DNA from 2 places in the Sagittula stellata E-37 genome. Region 1 is predicted to be linked to the other one. Evidence: riboswitches for the same ligand, from Rfam matches in the RefSeq annotation. Region 1 holds a riboswitch; the other holds the start of a gene.

Region 1 (7,246 bases):
AGACGGTGGTCGGCAGCGACAGCTTGCGCGCATCCAGAAGCGCCACGTAGTCGCGGATGTAGCCGTCCGCCTCAAGCCGCTGCACCCGCCGGTGACAGGCCGAGGGGGACAGGTTGACCTGTTCGCTGAGGTCCGCGTTCGACATGCGGCCCTTGCGCTGAAGCACCCTGAGCAGTCGCCGATCCGTCTCGTCTAGCGCCATATTCGAAGATTCCTCCCGCGGTGCCTGCAAACCGTCGAACAATCGTGCGCGGCGGTGCGCAAAGGTGCCCCAGTCTCGGACCCTTTTGCAAGCCGTTCATGGTAGATTGCCGCACCCCAACAGGACCCAGGCTCAAAGGATCGCGTCATGAAGATCGGCTGCCCGACAGAAGTCAAACCCCAGGAATTCCGCGTGGGCCTGACGCCCAACGCCGCACACGAAGCGGTGGCGCATGGCCATTCGGTCATCGTCCAGAAAGGCGCAGGCCTCGGCGCCGGTTTCACCGACGAAGACTATACCGCCGCGGGCGCCGCGCTGGCCGACACCGCCGCCGAGGTCTTTGCCTCCGCCGACATGATCGTCAAGGTGAAGGAACCCCAGGCCCCCGAACGCGCCATGTTGCGCGAGGGCCAGGTGCTGTTCACCTATCTCCACCTCGCGCCCGATCCGGAGCAGACCCACGACCTGATCGCCTCCGGCGCGACCTGCATCGCCTATGAAACCGTGACCGACGACCGTGGCGGCCTGCCCCTTCTGGCGCCGATGTCCGAGGTCGCGGGCCGTCTCGCCCCGCAGGTCGGCGCCTGGTCGCTGCAGAAGGCCAACGGCGGCCGCGGCGTGCTGATGGGCGGCGTGCCGGGGGTCGGCCCCGCGAAGGTCGCGGTGATCGGCGGCGGCGTCGTCGGCACCCACGCGGCCCGCGTCGCCGCGGGCATGGGCGCCGAGGTCACCGTGCTCGACCGCTCCCTGTCGCGGATGCGTTACCTCGACGACGTCTTCGGTTCGGTCTTCAAGACCCGCTACGCCTCTGCCGGGAACACCGCCGAGATGGTGGCCGAGGCCGACATGGTCATCGGCGCCGTGCTGATCCCCGGCGCCGCCGCGCCGAAGCTGGTCAGCCGCGCGCAACTGTCGACGATGAAGCCCGGCGCCGTGATCGTCGACGTGGCCATCGACCAGGGCGGCTGCTTCGAGACCTCGAAGGCCACAACCCATCAGGACCCGATCTACGAAGTCGACGGCATCGTGCACTACTGCGTGGCGAACATGCCGGGCGCCGTGGCGCGCACATCGACCATCGCCCTGGGCAACGCGACCATGCCGTTCATGCTGGCGTTGGCCGACAAGGGCTGGAAGAAAGCCTGCGCCGACGATCCGCACCTTCTGGCCGGGCTGAACGTGCATGCGGGCAAGCTGACCTACGCCGCGGTGGGCGAGGCGCTTGGGCTTGCCGCGATCACGCCGGCGGCCGCGCTGGCGGCCTGAGCGGTTTCGCCGTGCTGCGCACGGCGACCGGTCGGGGAGGCTCTGCCTCCCCGAACCCCTCCGGAGTATTTTGGAAGCAAAGAAGCCGGCAGCGGGTTCTTTGAAGGTTGCGACCTGAATATCGGCGGTCGGATGCGTCGTGCTGACGGCGGCCCGGGCGCTGGCCTTACCAGCCCTCCTCGCGGACATGCGCATCGAGCGTGCGCGCCCGCGCCCAGCCGCGCGCTGCGAGTTCGGGGCCGTCGAACAGCTCCCTGACGTGGCCGACGCAGAGGTAGGCGACCACGCGGACGTGCTCGGGCAGGCGGAGGATCGGGCGCAGGTCGGCCTCGTCGAGGATGCTGACCCAACCGACGCCGACGCCTTCGGCCCGCGCCGCCAGCCAGAGGTTCTGGACGGCGCAGACCGTCGAATAGAGATCCGTCTCCGGCTGATGCGTGCGCCCCAGCACGACCGGTCCGCCGCGCGACCGGTCACAGGTGACGCAGATGTTCAGGGGGGCCTTCTCGATCCCTTCCAGCTTCAGCGCGGCATAGGCCGACCGCTTGTCCGGCGGGAACATCGCCTGCGCCTCGTCGTTGGCGCGGGCGAATGCGGCCCGCACTTGCGCCCGGCGCAGGGGATCGCGCAGCAGAATGAAATCCCAGGGTTGCGAGAGCCCGACCGATGGCGCGGCATGCGCCGCCTCCAGGATGCGCCGCAGCACGTCTTCGTCCACCGGATCGGGCAGGAATTCGTTCCGCACGTCCCGTCTGTGGGCAATCACGTCGTAGAGCGCCCGCCGCTCCTCGTCCGAAAACGCGCGCGCCGCAACGGGCGCCGGGGATCGGCGGTTCACCGGTCCTGTCATGGGGTCACCTCCCAAAGGCCTGCGCGCCCCCGCTGTCCAGGCGGGGCCGCCATGCCGTCAGGCCGGTCTTCTGGCTTCGGATCATCCGGAACGGACGCCTTCCCGAGCGCCTGACTGACGCCCAGTGGCCATGTGTCCGCCCCGTCCCCGTCACAGCGGCGGGCCCGCGCCGGTTCTGCCCCGGCTTCCCGATTCTCCCCCGAGGACGGAGGCACCTGACACGGACGGGATCGCAAATCCCGCCCCTTGGCGCAAGTGCACCGCCCCCGGACGGGACCGGTCTGCCGTCACGTGGTCAGCGTGTCTTCAGCGTGTCGCGGATCTCGAGCAGCACGTCCAGTTCCGTTGGGCCGGACGGCGTGGCTTCGGCTGGCTGGCCTTCCTCACGCTCACGGATCGCGGCGGCCTTCGCGCGGTTGACCATCTTCACCAGCATGAAGACCACGAAGGCGATGATGAAGAAGTTGATCACCGCCATGATGAACTTGCCGATGGCAAAGACCGGCGCGCCCGCCTCTGTCGCCGCCGAGAGCGACGCGTATTCGTTGCCGTCGAGCGCATAGAACCAGCCCGAAAAGTCGATGCCGCCGGTGAACAAGGCGATGATCGGATTGATGATGTCGCCCACCAGCGACTGCACGATCGCGGTGAACGCCGCGCCGATGATGATGCCCACGGCCATGTCCATGACATTGCCCTTGGCGATGAAATCCTTGAATTCCTTAATCATTTTCCCATTCCGTAAGAGCGCCGGCATGCTTGGCCACATGTCCTGCGGGGTGTTTTTGCACAAACAGGATTATGTCATGCCGGATCGGCTGGGAAAGCGGGAAATGCCGGACTAGGGTCGGCCAGGACATCTTCCTTAACGAGGACACGCATCATGACCGCTCTTGCCGACCATCCGATCTCGCGCCGCTGGCCCGCCGCGCACCCCGACCGCATCCAGCTCTATGCCTTCCCGACGCCCAACGGGGTCAAGGCGTCGATCATGCTCGAGGAGACCGGGCTGCCCTACGAGGCCCACAAGATCACCCTGTCGGACAAGGACGTCAAAAGCCCTGAGTTCCTGTCGCTCAACCCCAACAACAAGATCCCCGCGATAATCGACCCGAACGGCCCGGACGGCGCGCCGCTGGAGCTGTTCGAATCCGGGGCCATCCTGCTCTATCTCGGCGAGAAGGCCGGAATGCTGCTGGGCGAGACCGCGACCGAGCGGCACAAGATCACGCAATGGCTGATGTTCCAGATGGGCGGCGTCGGACCGATGTTGGGGCAGCTCGGTTTCTTCTGGAAGTTCGCGGGCAAGGACGTGAAGGACCCGCTTCCCCGCACCCGGTATGTGAACGAGGCGCGGCGGCTGCTGAGCGTTGTCGAAGGCGCGCTGGACGGTCGAGACTGGATCGCCGGGCCGTATTCCGTGGCGGACATCGCGCTCTGCCCGTGGCTCAACGCGCTCGAATTTTACGGCGCGCGCGACGTGGTGGGCTGGGACGACCATCCCAACTGCGTGGCCTACGTCAAGCGGTTCTACGAGCGCCCGGCGGTGCAACACGGCGTGAATATCCCGGCGCGCGACTAACGCTCGCAGGCGCGCGGCGCACAGCCCCGCGCCGCGGGGCGCCGCGCCGCGTGGACAGGGACGTGCACCGACCCGATCTGGCCGATGCGTGGCCCGGGGCCCGGGCACGGCCAACGCACGCGGGAGCCCACGCAACCGGTCACACCGGTCCGTGCACTCACACCGCATCCGTCGCGTCCTCAGGTAGGGCGGGGCTTCGCGCCGCCCTCCTTCCTCAGCCCGGCAGTGTGCCGGTGATGACGTAGGCGAGAAGCTGCACCACCTGTTCCGGCGTCCGCGCCACGGCCAGCGCTGCGGCGTCGACCTCCTTCAGGGCGTGGTCATGCTCTTCCGGTTGCAGGATGATCAGAGACTTGCCCAGCGCGGCGGCATAGCCCGCATCGAAGGCCGCGTTCCACTGCTTGTACTTGTCGCCGAAGCGCACGACGACCACGTCGGCCTCCGCGATGCCCTTGCGTGTGCGGATCGCGTTCAGCTTGGCGCCCTTGTGGTCGTGCCAGAACTTGTCGTCCTCCGCCCCGAGGATCGCCACCCCGCAGTCGTCGCTGTTGCCGTGATCCGTCACCGGGCCGTCGAAGTCGATGCCCAGTCCCGCCGCGCCGTCGCGGATGCGGTCGCGCCAGTCGGTGTGGATCTCGCCCGACAGGTAAACCCTGAATGCCATGCTGCGGCCTCCCTTCGCCTTGATGATCCCAGACACCTAACCGACCCGCCCGGAATGGCAAGTCACCGCCCGTCGAGCGCCCTCAGACCGATCCAGGCACCTGCGAGGATCATGAGCGGCAGAACCAGCATCTTGAACAGGAACACCGCCAGCAGCGCGATCAGGCTTTGCACCAGCGCATCCGACCGCTCGTAAAGCGCGCCCGCCATGGTCGAATAGCGCTCGAACTCCATCCGCGCGCCCTGCAGCGCCCCCATGACACCGCTTCCCTCGACAGGCACCGCCACCGCCGGGTCGACCTGCGCGGTGATCTCGTCGACGATGGCGCTGTGCCGCGCCCAGACCTGGGCGGTCATCCGGTCCGCCAGAAGCGCCGACAGCAGGAACGCCCCCGGCAGCGCCACGGCGAGGAAGGCACCGTATAGCCCCATGCGCCGCGCCACGTGGCCGCCCCTGCCGCGTCCTGCCGTGACCAGCGCCAGAAGCGCCGCGCCCGCCAGCACCGCCCAGCCCACGCCCGAGGCCGGCGCCAGCGCGACCGCCAGCGCACCGGTCGCCACCATGACGAAGAACACCACCTGCGCGATGCGCTCGACCGTGTCGTCCACCGGCTCCAGCCACTTCAGCGGCTGCGCGCTGCCCTGCACGACAAAGCTTCCGCCGACCTCCAGTTCCTGTGCCGTCGACAGGAAGGCGTTCAGCGTCCTGAGCGTCAGGTAGGTGCCCGCGCTGGCGGTGGCGATCTGGCGGGCGTAGTCCTCGGCGGCGCGTGTCGCCGGGTTCCGCGTGGAAAAGGCCGCCGCCAGGAGGGCGACGGCCAGCAACAGGATCAGCGCCGGGCGAAGGACCCGCCCGGCACGTGGAGTAAAGGTCAGACGTCCTTGCGGATCGTCTCGTTCTTCGGATCGTAGGGGCTGTCGCACGTGATCTCCGCATCCCAGAGCTGGTCGAACATCCTGACCTTAAGCTTCGTGCCCTCCACAGCCAACGCCGGCTTCACGTAGCCCATGCCGATGGACTTGCCGAAGGCCACGGAATAGCCGCCCGAGGTCAGGCGCCCCACCCGGTCGCCGTCCGGCGTGTAAAGCGCCTCGCGGCCCCAGGGATCGGCGTCCGCCGGGCCGTCGACCAGCAGCGTCACGCACTTCGAACGGATGCCCTTCGCCTCCATCTCGGCCTTGCCGAAGAAGTCCTTCGACAGGTCTATGAAGCGCGGCAGGTCGGCCTCGGCAGGGGTCGCGTCGCGGCCCAGTTCGTTGCCGAAGGCGCGGTAGGACTTCTCCTGCCGCAGCCAATTCTGCGCGCGCGCGCCGACCGGCTTGATGCCATGCGCCTCGCCCGCCTTCATCAGCAGGTCCCAGAGGTAGTTCTGCATCTCGATCGGGTGATGCAGCTCCCAGCCGAGTTCGCCGGTGTAGGCCACGCGGATCGCGTTGACCGGGCACATGCCCAGCTCGATCTGCCGCGCGGAGAGCCACGGGAAGCGCTTGTTCGACAGCGCGGTACCCGGCTCCGCGTCGCGGATGAGCTGGCCCAGCACATCGCGGGTCTTCGGTCCGGCGATAGCAAAGACGCCCCATTGCGTCGTCACGTCCTGCACGATCACCAGCTTGCCGGTTTCCGCCATGAAGTCTTCTGCCGCCTTCACGAGGTAGTCGTGGTCATAGGCCTGCCACGCGCCCGCCGACACGAGATAGTAATTGTTCTCGCCGTTGCGAACGATGGTGTACTCCGTCCGGGTCGTGCCCTTCGAAGTCAGCGCGTAGGTCAGGTTGATGCGCCCGATCTTCGGCAGCTTGTTGCAGGTGAAGCGGTCGAGGAACTCGGTCGCGCCCGCGCCGGTCACGGTGTGCTTGGCAAAGGCGGTCGCGTCAATCAGGCCGACACCCTCGCGGATCGCCCTGGCCTCCTCGACCGCATATTGCCACCAGCCGCCGCGCCGGAAGCTGCGCGCGTCGTGGTCGAAGTTGTCAGCGGCATCCAGTGGGCCGTAGTAGTTCGGACGCTCGAAGCCGTTCACGCAGCCGAACTGCGCGCCGAGCGCCTTCTGCCGGTCATAGGCCGGGCCGGTGCGCAGCGGACGCGCCGCCGGGCGCTCCTCGTCCGGGTGGTGCAGGATGTAGACGTGCTCGTAGGCTTCCTCGTTCTTCTTCACCGACCATTCGGTGGTCTGCCAGGACCCGAACCGCTTGGGGTCGAGCGAGGCCATGTCGATTTCGGCCTCTCCCTCGACCATCATCTGGGCAAGGTAGTAGCCCGCGCCACCGGCGGCGGTGATCCCGAACGAGAAGCCCTCGGCCAGCCACATGTTGCGCAGGCCCGGCGCCGGGCCGATCAGCGGGTTGCCGTCCGGCGTGTAGCAGATCGGGCCGTTGAAATCGTCTTTCAGACCGACCGTCTCGGACGACGGGATGCGGTGGATCATCGACATGTACTCTTCCTCGATCCGTTCGAGGTCGAGCGGGAAGAGATCGGCGCGGAACGAATCCGGCACGCCGTATTCGAAGCGCGCCGGCGCGTTCAGCTCGTAGGGGCCGAGGATCCAGCCGCCGCGCTCCTCGCGGACGTACCACTTGGCGTCGGCGTCACGGATGACCGGGTGCTGCTCGTTGGTCTTGCGCCATTCCACCAGCGCCGGGTCGGGCTCCGTCACGATGAACTGGTGTTCGACCGGGATCGCCG
Region 2 (7,246 bases), 240 kb from region 1:
CCCGCGCCTGCAACGCCTGCGCGCGGCCGATCTCGCCGCCGTCGACTGTCACGGCGGCGTTGTTCGACATGTTCTGCGGCTTGAACGGCGCCACCGAGAGGCCGCGCCGCAGCGCCGCCCGACATAGCCCGGCCACCAGCACCGACTTGCCCACGTTGGACCCGGTGCCCTGAAGCATCAGGGCGCGCGTCATTCCGGGTCACGATCCCCGGGCAGCGGGAGCTGCGCAAGGTGATACTCCCGGGCGAACCGCGACGCCGGCCGCGCGACGAACAGGGCGGAGCCCACGGTAAAAAGCCAGGTCGCCGGGTATTGCGTGTCTTCCCAGAAGAAGAGGATGGATCCGAAGAGAAACGCGAGCCCCGCGCAGAGGTCGATGACGGTATAGATCTTCTCGTAGAAGCCGTAGACCTCCTCGTGACGGGAGGTGGCGTCCTGCAGCCGTTTCCTGAACATCTGGCGGTGGTCCTCGCTGGTTTCGGGATAGTGACATCCACCGTTACCAGCCTTGAACGCAGGGTCAACGCGCCGAAACCATCTTGGCATGCCGAAGCGCCCGCCCGCGAACCCACGACCGGCCACTGTTCGTTCCGGCAAGAACCGCCGAAGCAAGTCCGTTGTCTCGTTGACCGCTACCGGAAATCTTCGCGCACCGGTCATGTCCCGTGGTGGCAAGCAATGAGCTAAACGTCGACCTTCCCCAGGCCAGGCGCAACGCCATCCACACGGCGCCGCTCCCAGGGACGCCCCGGCCTCACCCAATTCCGAAGACAGGCACCAGGGGCAGAGAGCGCATTGCAGAAATTCCGCTCGCCGCGCCCACTGATCCAGCCGGAACAGCCTGCCCGTTTCCCTGACGCACGTCCCCACACGTCAAACGGCGCAAACGGCCCGGACAGGATGCCTCCGGCGGAGGTATTTTTCGCCAAGATGAAGGGGCGGGTCGGACACCGCGCCTCGGGCCTTCGTCGAAGGGGGAGGCGCGGTGCCTTCACCTTGGGCGGTCATCGGGACCTCTCCCTGTACCGCCCGGCCAGCCTCTCCGATTCCGATTAAAGAAGTCTTGCCTTCATCTTGGTCCAAATACCTTGGGGGTCTGGGGGGAACCCCCAGCGGGTCGGGTCGCCGCAGGCGAGCCGAAATCCGGCGCCACAATCTCAGAACTCGACGCCCTTCTGCGCCTTCACCCCTTCACGGAACGGGTGTTTGACAAGCGTCATGTCGGTGATGAGGTCCGCCGCCTCGATCAGTTCGGGCTTGGCGTTGCGCCCGGTCAGGCAGACATGGGTCATCGGCGGTTTCTGCTCCAGCAGGAACCCCACCACGTCGTCGATGTCGAGATAGTCGTAGCGCAGCGCGATGTTGATCTCGTCGAGCAGAACGAACTGCACTTCCGGGTCGAGGATCTGCGTCTTGGCGATCTCCCAGCCGTTTTGCGCCGCCGCGATGTCGCGTTCGCGGTCCTGCGTCTCCCACGTGAACCCTTCCCCCGACACGAAGAACCGGCACTCCGCCGCGAAGCGTTCGCGCAGGAACGTGCCTTCGCCGGTGGGCCAGGCGCCCTTGATGAACTGCACCACCGCACAGGGCATGCCATGCGCGATGCAGCGCATGATCATGCCGAATCCGGAGGACGACTTGCCCTTGCCGGTCCCGGTATGGACGATAATCAGGCCCTTCTCCTCCGTCTTGGTCGCCATCATCCGGTCGCGGGCCGCCTTGATCTTCTTCATCTTTTCGGTGTGGCGGGCGTTTTCGTCTTCGCTCATGGCGCGGGCTCTCCTTGACATTGCCGGGCGTCCGGCGCATCAGCCGGAGTGCTGGTGCCTGTGTCTAGCAGGTGAAAAGGGAATGCGCAGCCCCGCGTCGGGGTCAGGCGCAGCCGCCCCCGCGACCGTGACCGGAAAGGGCCCGAAGCCACTGGCGACATCGCCGGGAAGGCCGGGTTCCGTTGGGATCGGCAGGACTGCCTGCCGCCCAGTTCCGCAAGCCGGGAGACCTGCCAGTGGCCGCGCCGTGGAAGGGGCGGAGGAACGAAACCGGACGGGGTGATCCGGGGTCGGGAGAGGGCCTGTCTTGGCCCGTGCCCCGCTCAAGGTCCCCCCAGATGCGCGAGGTCGCCATGCCGTCAGAGACCGAACTTCTGGTCTGCGTGAAGTGCCGCCGGGGGCAGGACATCCCCGCCGACGACCGCCGGCCCGGGCAGGCGCTCTACGATGCCCTTGCCGACCGGCCTTTGCCCGAGGGCCTGCGCCTGACCGCCGTCGAATGCCTGCAGAATTGCGATGCCGGTTGTACCGTCGCCCTGCGCGGCGGCGACCGCTGGACCTACGTGTTCGGGAATGTCGACGAGGCGTCGCATCCGGACATGCTGCTCGACGGCGCGGCGCGCTATCACGCGACCGGCGACGGGTTGATCCCGTGGCGCGAGCGTCCCGAACACTTCAAGCGCAACTGCGTGGCGCGTATTCCGCCCCTGACCCCGAACACCCCTGTGGAGGCCGACTGAATGACCGATCTAGCCAAACTCCCCGTCACCGTGATCACCGGCTTCCTCGGCTCCGGCAAGACGACGCTGGTGCGCCACCTGATGCAGAACCCCGGCGGCCGCCGCCTGGCCGTGGTGGTCAACGAATTCGGCGACGTGGGCGTGGACGGCGACATCCTGAAATCCTGCGCCATCCCCGACTGCCCGGCCGAGAACATCATGGAGCTCGCCAACGGCTGCATCTGCTGCACCGTGGCCGACGACTTCATCCCCACCATCGAGGCGCTGATGGCGCTCGACCCGCGCCCCGACCACATCCTGATCGAGACCTCCGGCCTCGCCCTGCCGAAGCCGCTTCTGAAAGCCTTCGACTGGCCCGACATCCGGTCGAAGATCACCGTCGACGGCGTGATCGCGCTGGCCGATGCGGAGGCCGTGGCGGCGGGCCGCTTCGCTCCCGATGTGGCGCGGGTGGACGCGCAGCGTCTGGCCGACGACAGCATCGACCACGAGACGCCGCTGAGCGAGGTCTTCGAGGACCAGATCTCCTGCGCCGACATCATCCTGCTGACCAAGCCCGACCTCGCCGGACCCGAAGGCGTGGCGAAGGCCAAGGCGATCATCGCCGCCGAGGCACCGCGCCCGCTGCCGGTGGTCGAAGTGGCCGAAGGTGTGGTCGACCCGCGCGTGATCCTCGGGCTGGAAGCCGCCGCAGAGGACGACATGGACGCGCGCCCCTCGCATCACGACGACCACGACGATCACGAGCACGACGACTTCGAATCGGTCGTTGTGGAGCTGCCGGAACAGGACAGTCCCGCCCAGCTGGTCGCCGCCATCGAGCGCCTCGCGAAGGAGCAGAACATCCTTCGGGTGAAAGGGTATGCCGCCGTCAAGGGCAAGCCTATGCGCCTTCTGGTGCAGGCGGTGGGCGCGCGGGTGCGTCATCAGTACGACCGCCCGTGGAAGCCGGACGAGGCGCGCGTCAGCCGGGTCGTGGTCATCGCGGAACATGACGACATCCAACCCGAGGCCATCGGGGCGGTCCTCGGGGCCGCGCCTGTCGCCGCAGAATGACGTAAGGTAGGGCGGGGCTGTGCGCCGCCTTTCCGGGAACCGCCGATGCACGTCATCTTCCGCGAAAGCCACGGCCTCGAAGAAAGCGAGACGCCGCAGGACCTGGGCCAGAGCCCGGCGGACCTCGTCGTGCTGTCGTTCTCCGACAGCGACCTCGGCGCCTTTGCCGAAGGCTGGCGGCGCGGCGGCGGGCCAGAGGGGCGGATGCCCACGCTCCGTCTCGCCAATCTCGCCGCCCTCAGGCATCCGCTGTCGGTCGACACCTACGTGGAACAGACGCTGGAGGGCGCGAAGGGCATCCTGATCCGCCTGATCGGCGGCGTGCCCTACTGGTCCTACGGCCTGCAGCAGGTGCTGTCGCTGGCGCAACAGAAGGGCATCGCGCTGGCCGTGTTGCCCGCCGACGGGCGCGAGGACACGCGCCTCGACGAGATGTCGACTCTGCCGGTGTCGACCCTGCGGCGGCTGGCGCATCTCTGCGACGCGGGCGGCACCGTGGCGGCGCAGGCGGCACTGGCGCAACTGGCGCTGGCGGCAGGCCTTTATGCCGGGCCTGTGCGCGGGGCCAAGGGTTTGCCGCCGCTCAGCTGCTGGACACCCGAACACGGCGTGACCTGTCCGGTGCTGACGCGGGTGTCCGGCAAGACCCCTCTGGCGCTGGTCTTCTACCGCTCCTACCTCGTCTCCGCCGACCTCGCGCCGATCCGGGCACTGTACGAGGAGTTTGCCGCGCGCGGCTTCGCCGTCACTGCCTTCTTCGTCCCGTCCCTGAAGGCGCCCGAAGCGGCAGGCTGGCTGCGCCGTCAGATCGCCGCTCTGGCCCCGGCGGCCATCGTCAACGCCACCGCTTTCTCCGGCAAGGGCGCGGACGGCACCTCGCCGCTCGATGCCGCCGACGTGCCGGTCTTCCAGTGCGTGCTGTCGACCTCCGACCGCAAGGCCTGGGCGGAAGCCGACCGGGGCGTGTCTCCCGCCGATCTGGCCATGCACGTCGTGCTGCCGGAGGTGGATGGCACCATCCTGGGCGAACCCGTCTCCTTCAAGGAAACCGGCGACCGGGACTCCGACCTGCAGTTCGCCCGCGCCGTCCACGCCGCACATGATGAAGGCATCGCCGCCCTCGCCGACCGGGTAGAGGCGCGCCTGTCGCTCGCCCGGCGCGCGCCCGGCGACCGCCGCCCGGCGCTGATCTTGTCGACCTACCCGGGCAAGGACTGGAACATCGGCCACGCCGTGGGCCTCGATGCGCTGGCCTCTGCCCGATCCATCCTCGACGACCTGCGCGACGCCGGTCACGCCGTGACGGACGCCCCCGCCGACCTGCCCGCAGAGCTTCTGGCCCGAACCGAAAGCTGGCCGCTGCGCGCCTATGAGGCCGCTCTCGCCAATTTGCCGCAAAGTCTGCAGGACGACCTCCACGCCGCATGGGGCGAGCCCGACACCGACACGCTTGTCCGCGATGGCGCCTTCCGCTTCGCCGCCATCCGCTGCGGCCGCGCGACGGTCGCGCTGCAGCCCGAACGCGGGAGGCCGGAAACCCGCGACGACGACTACCACGACCTGTCGCGCACGCCCTGCCACGGCTACGTGGCCTTCTACCTCTGGCTGCAACAGCAGGCCGACGCGCTGATCCACATCGGCGCCCACGGCACGCTGGAATGGCTACCGGGCAAATCCGTGGCGCTCTCCGCCGCCTGCTGGCCGAAGGCGCTGACCGGCACCCTGCCGGTGATCTACCCCTTCATCGTCAACGACCCCGGGGAAGCCGCGCAGGCCAAGCGCCGCCTGGGCGCGCTGACCCTTGGCCACACGCCCCCGCCGCTGCGCGAAAGTGGAACCCCCGACCGGCTCGCCCGGCTCGAGGCACTGCTGGACGAATTCTCCAACGCCGACGGGCTCGACCCGCGCCGCCGGGACCGGCTTCAGGCCGACATCCGCGACGAGGCGCAGGCGCTGGGGGTGGAGGACGACCTCGGCCTCGACCGCGCCGCCTCCATCGCCGAGGCGATCACCCGCATCGACCGTTTCGTCTGCGACGTGAAGGAAAGCCAGTTCGGCGAGGGCCTGCACGTTTGGGGCCGCGACGACCTTTCGGCGCAGGCCTCCCGCGATCCAACCGGATCGCCCGAGGCCGAACGCCGCGCCATCCCTGCGGCCCTCGACGGGCGCCGGATCGCACCCGGTCCGTCGGGGTCGCCCTACCGCGGCCGCCGCGACGTGTTGCCCACGGGACGAAACCTCTTCACCACCGACCCGCGCTCCGTCCCGACCCGCGCCGCATACGCGCAGGGCGTGAAACTGGCGGAGGAGCTGGTGCGCCGCCATCTGCAGGACGAAGGCGACTGGCCGCGCGGCCTGATCGTCGACCTCTGGGGCTCTGCCACCATGCGCACGGCGGGCGAGGAATTCGCCATGGCGCTGCACCTGCTCGGCGTGAAACCGGTCTGGGACAAGGGCTCCGAACGCGTCTCCGGGATCGAGGTGCTGCCCATAGCCGAACTCGACCGCCCGCGCATCGACGTCACCCTGCGTGTCTCCGGCCTCTTTCGCGACGTCTTCCCGAGCCTCTCCGCGCTCTTTTCGCAGGCCGTCCGTGCGCTGGCGCAACGCGACGAGGCGCCGGACTGGAACCCCTTCGGCGGGCGCGCCGATCTCGCCCGCGTCTACGGCCCGGCGCCGGGCAGCTTCGGCCTGAACATGGGTGACACGCTCGACGACTACAGCGACGCGGGCCGCCGCGCGGCGGGCGAGGCCTGGCTTGCCGCCTCCGCCTTCGCGCTCGATGGCGACAGCGCCACCCGCGATGCCCGGGGCATCGCCGCCAGGGTCGCCGCCGCCGACAGCTTCGTGCACCTGCACGATCTGCCGGAAACTGACCTGCTCCTCGCCATGGACTTCGTCGGGCACGAAGGCGGCTTTGCCGCCGCCCAGCAGGTCACCGGAGGCAATGCCGCGCTCTGGCACCTCGACAACACCGACCCGGCCCGCCCGCGCGCCCGCAGCCTGCCCGAAGAGATCGCCCGCATCGTGCGCGCCCGCGCCGCCAACCCGGCCTGGATCCGGGGCATGAGGCCCCACGGCTTCCGTGGCGCGGCGGAAATCGCCGCCACGCTCGACCACATGGCCGCCTTCGCACATCTCGCCCGGGCGGTTCCCGACCATCTCTTCGATCTCTACCACGAGGCCACGCTGGGCGATCCGGAGACCGACACTTTCCTGCGCGAGGCCAACCCCAGGGCCCATGCGGCAATGCAGGCCCGCTTCGCGGAGCTGCACCGGGCGGGCCTCTGGAGCAGCCGCCGCAACTCCATCCTCGCCGATATGGCGACCCGTATCGAAGGGGCCGCCGAATGACCGGCAACTCTCCCCAGGTGCGCGGCTGGTGCCCCGGGGCGCTCCGCCCCATGGCCTCCGGCGACGGTCTGGTGGTGCGTGTCCGGCCCCACTTCGCCCGTCTCACGGCGGCGCAGGGGCTGGCGCTCTGCGCGCTGGCGACGCGCCACGGCGACAGCGGGCTGGAAATGACCAACCGCGCGAACCTGCAAATCTACGGCGTGAGCGCAGACGACCACCCGGCGCTCCTCGACGGGCTGCGTGGGCAGGGCCTGCTCGACGCGGACGCGGAAACCGAACGCCGCCGCAACGTGCTGGTCGCCCCGGCTCATGCCGGGGGCGATCTGA

Evidence for each region. Region 1 has a riboswitch for cobalamin ahead of bluB (5,6-dimethylbenzimidazole synthase). Riboswitches for the same ligand answer to the same signal wherever they lie in the genome.
Region 2: another riboswitch for cobalamin. It lies ahead of ABFK29_RS18270 (DUF1636 family protein); the one in region 1 lies ahead of bluB (5,6-dimethylbenzimidazole synthase).

What each region holds. Positions count from the first base shown of each region.
Region 1 covers NZ_CP155729.1:3,583,507-3,590,752, forward strand. The annotation lists gene ABFK29_RS17045 (Lrp/AsnC family transcriptional regulator) at 1-202, opposite strand, end outside; gene ald (alanine dehydrogenase) at 350-1,468, shown strand; gene bluB (5,6-dimethylbenzimidazole synthase) at 1,635-2,318, opposite strand; cobalamin riboswitch at 2,362-2,552, opposite strand; gene mscL (large conductance mechanosensitive channel protein MscL) at 2,614-3,048, opposite strand; gene ABFK29_RS17065 (glutathione S-transferase family protein) at 3,202-3,900, shown strand; gene ABFK29_RS17070 (YtoQ family protein) at 4,115-4,564, opposite strand; gene ABFK29_RS17075 (hypothetical protein) at 4,627-5,487, opposite strand; gene ABFK29_RS17080 (GcvT family protein) at 5,436-7,246, opposite strand, start outside.
Region 2 covers NZ_CP155729.1:3,824,171-3,831,416, reverse strand. The annotation lists gene ABFK29_RS18285 (cobyric acid synthase) at 1-193, opposite strand, end outside; gene ABFK29_RS18280 (YrhK family protein) at 190-456, opposite strand; gene cobO (cob(I)yrinic acid a,c-diamide adenosyltransferase) at 1,158-1,769, opposite strand; cobalamin riboswitch at 1,805-2,021, shown strand; gene ABFK29_RS18270 (DUF1636 family protein) at 2,123-2,509, shown strand; gene cobW (cobalamin biosynthesis protein CobW) at 2,510-3,565, shown strand; gene cobN (cobaltochelatase subunit CobN) at 3,611-6,919, shown strand; gene ABFK29_RS18255 (hypothetical protein) at 6,916-7,246, shown strand, end outside.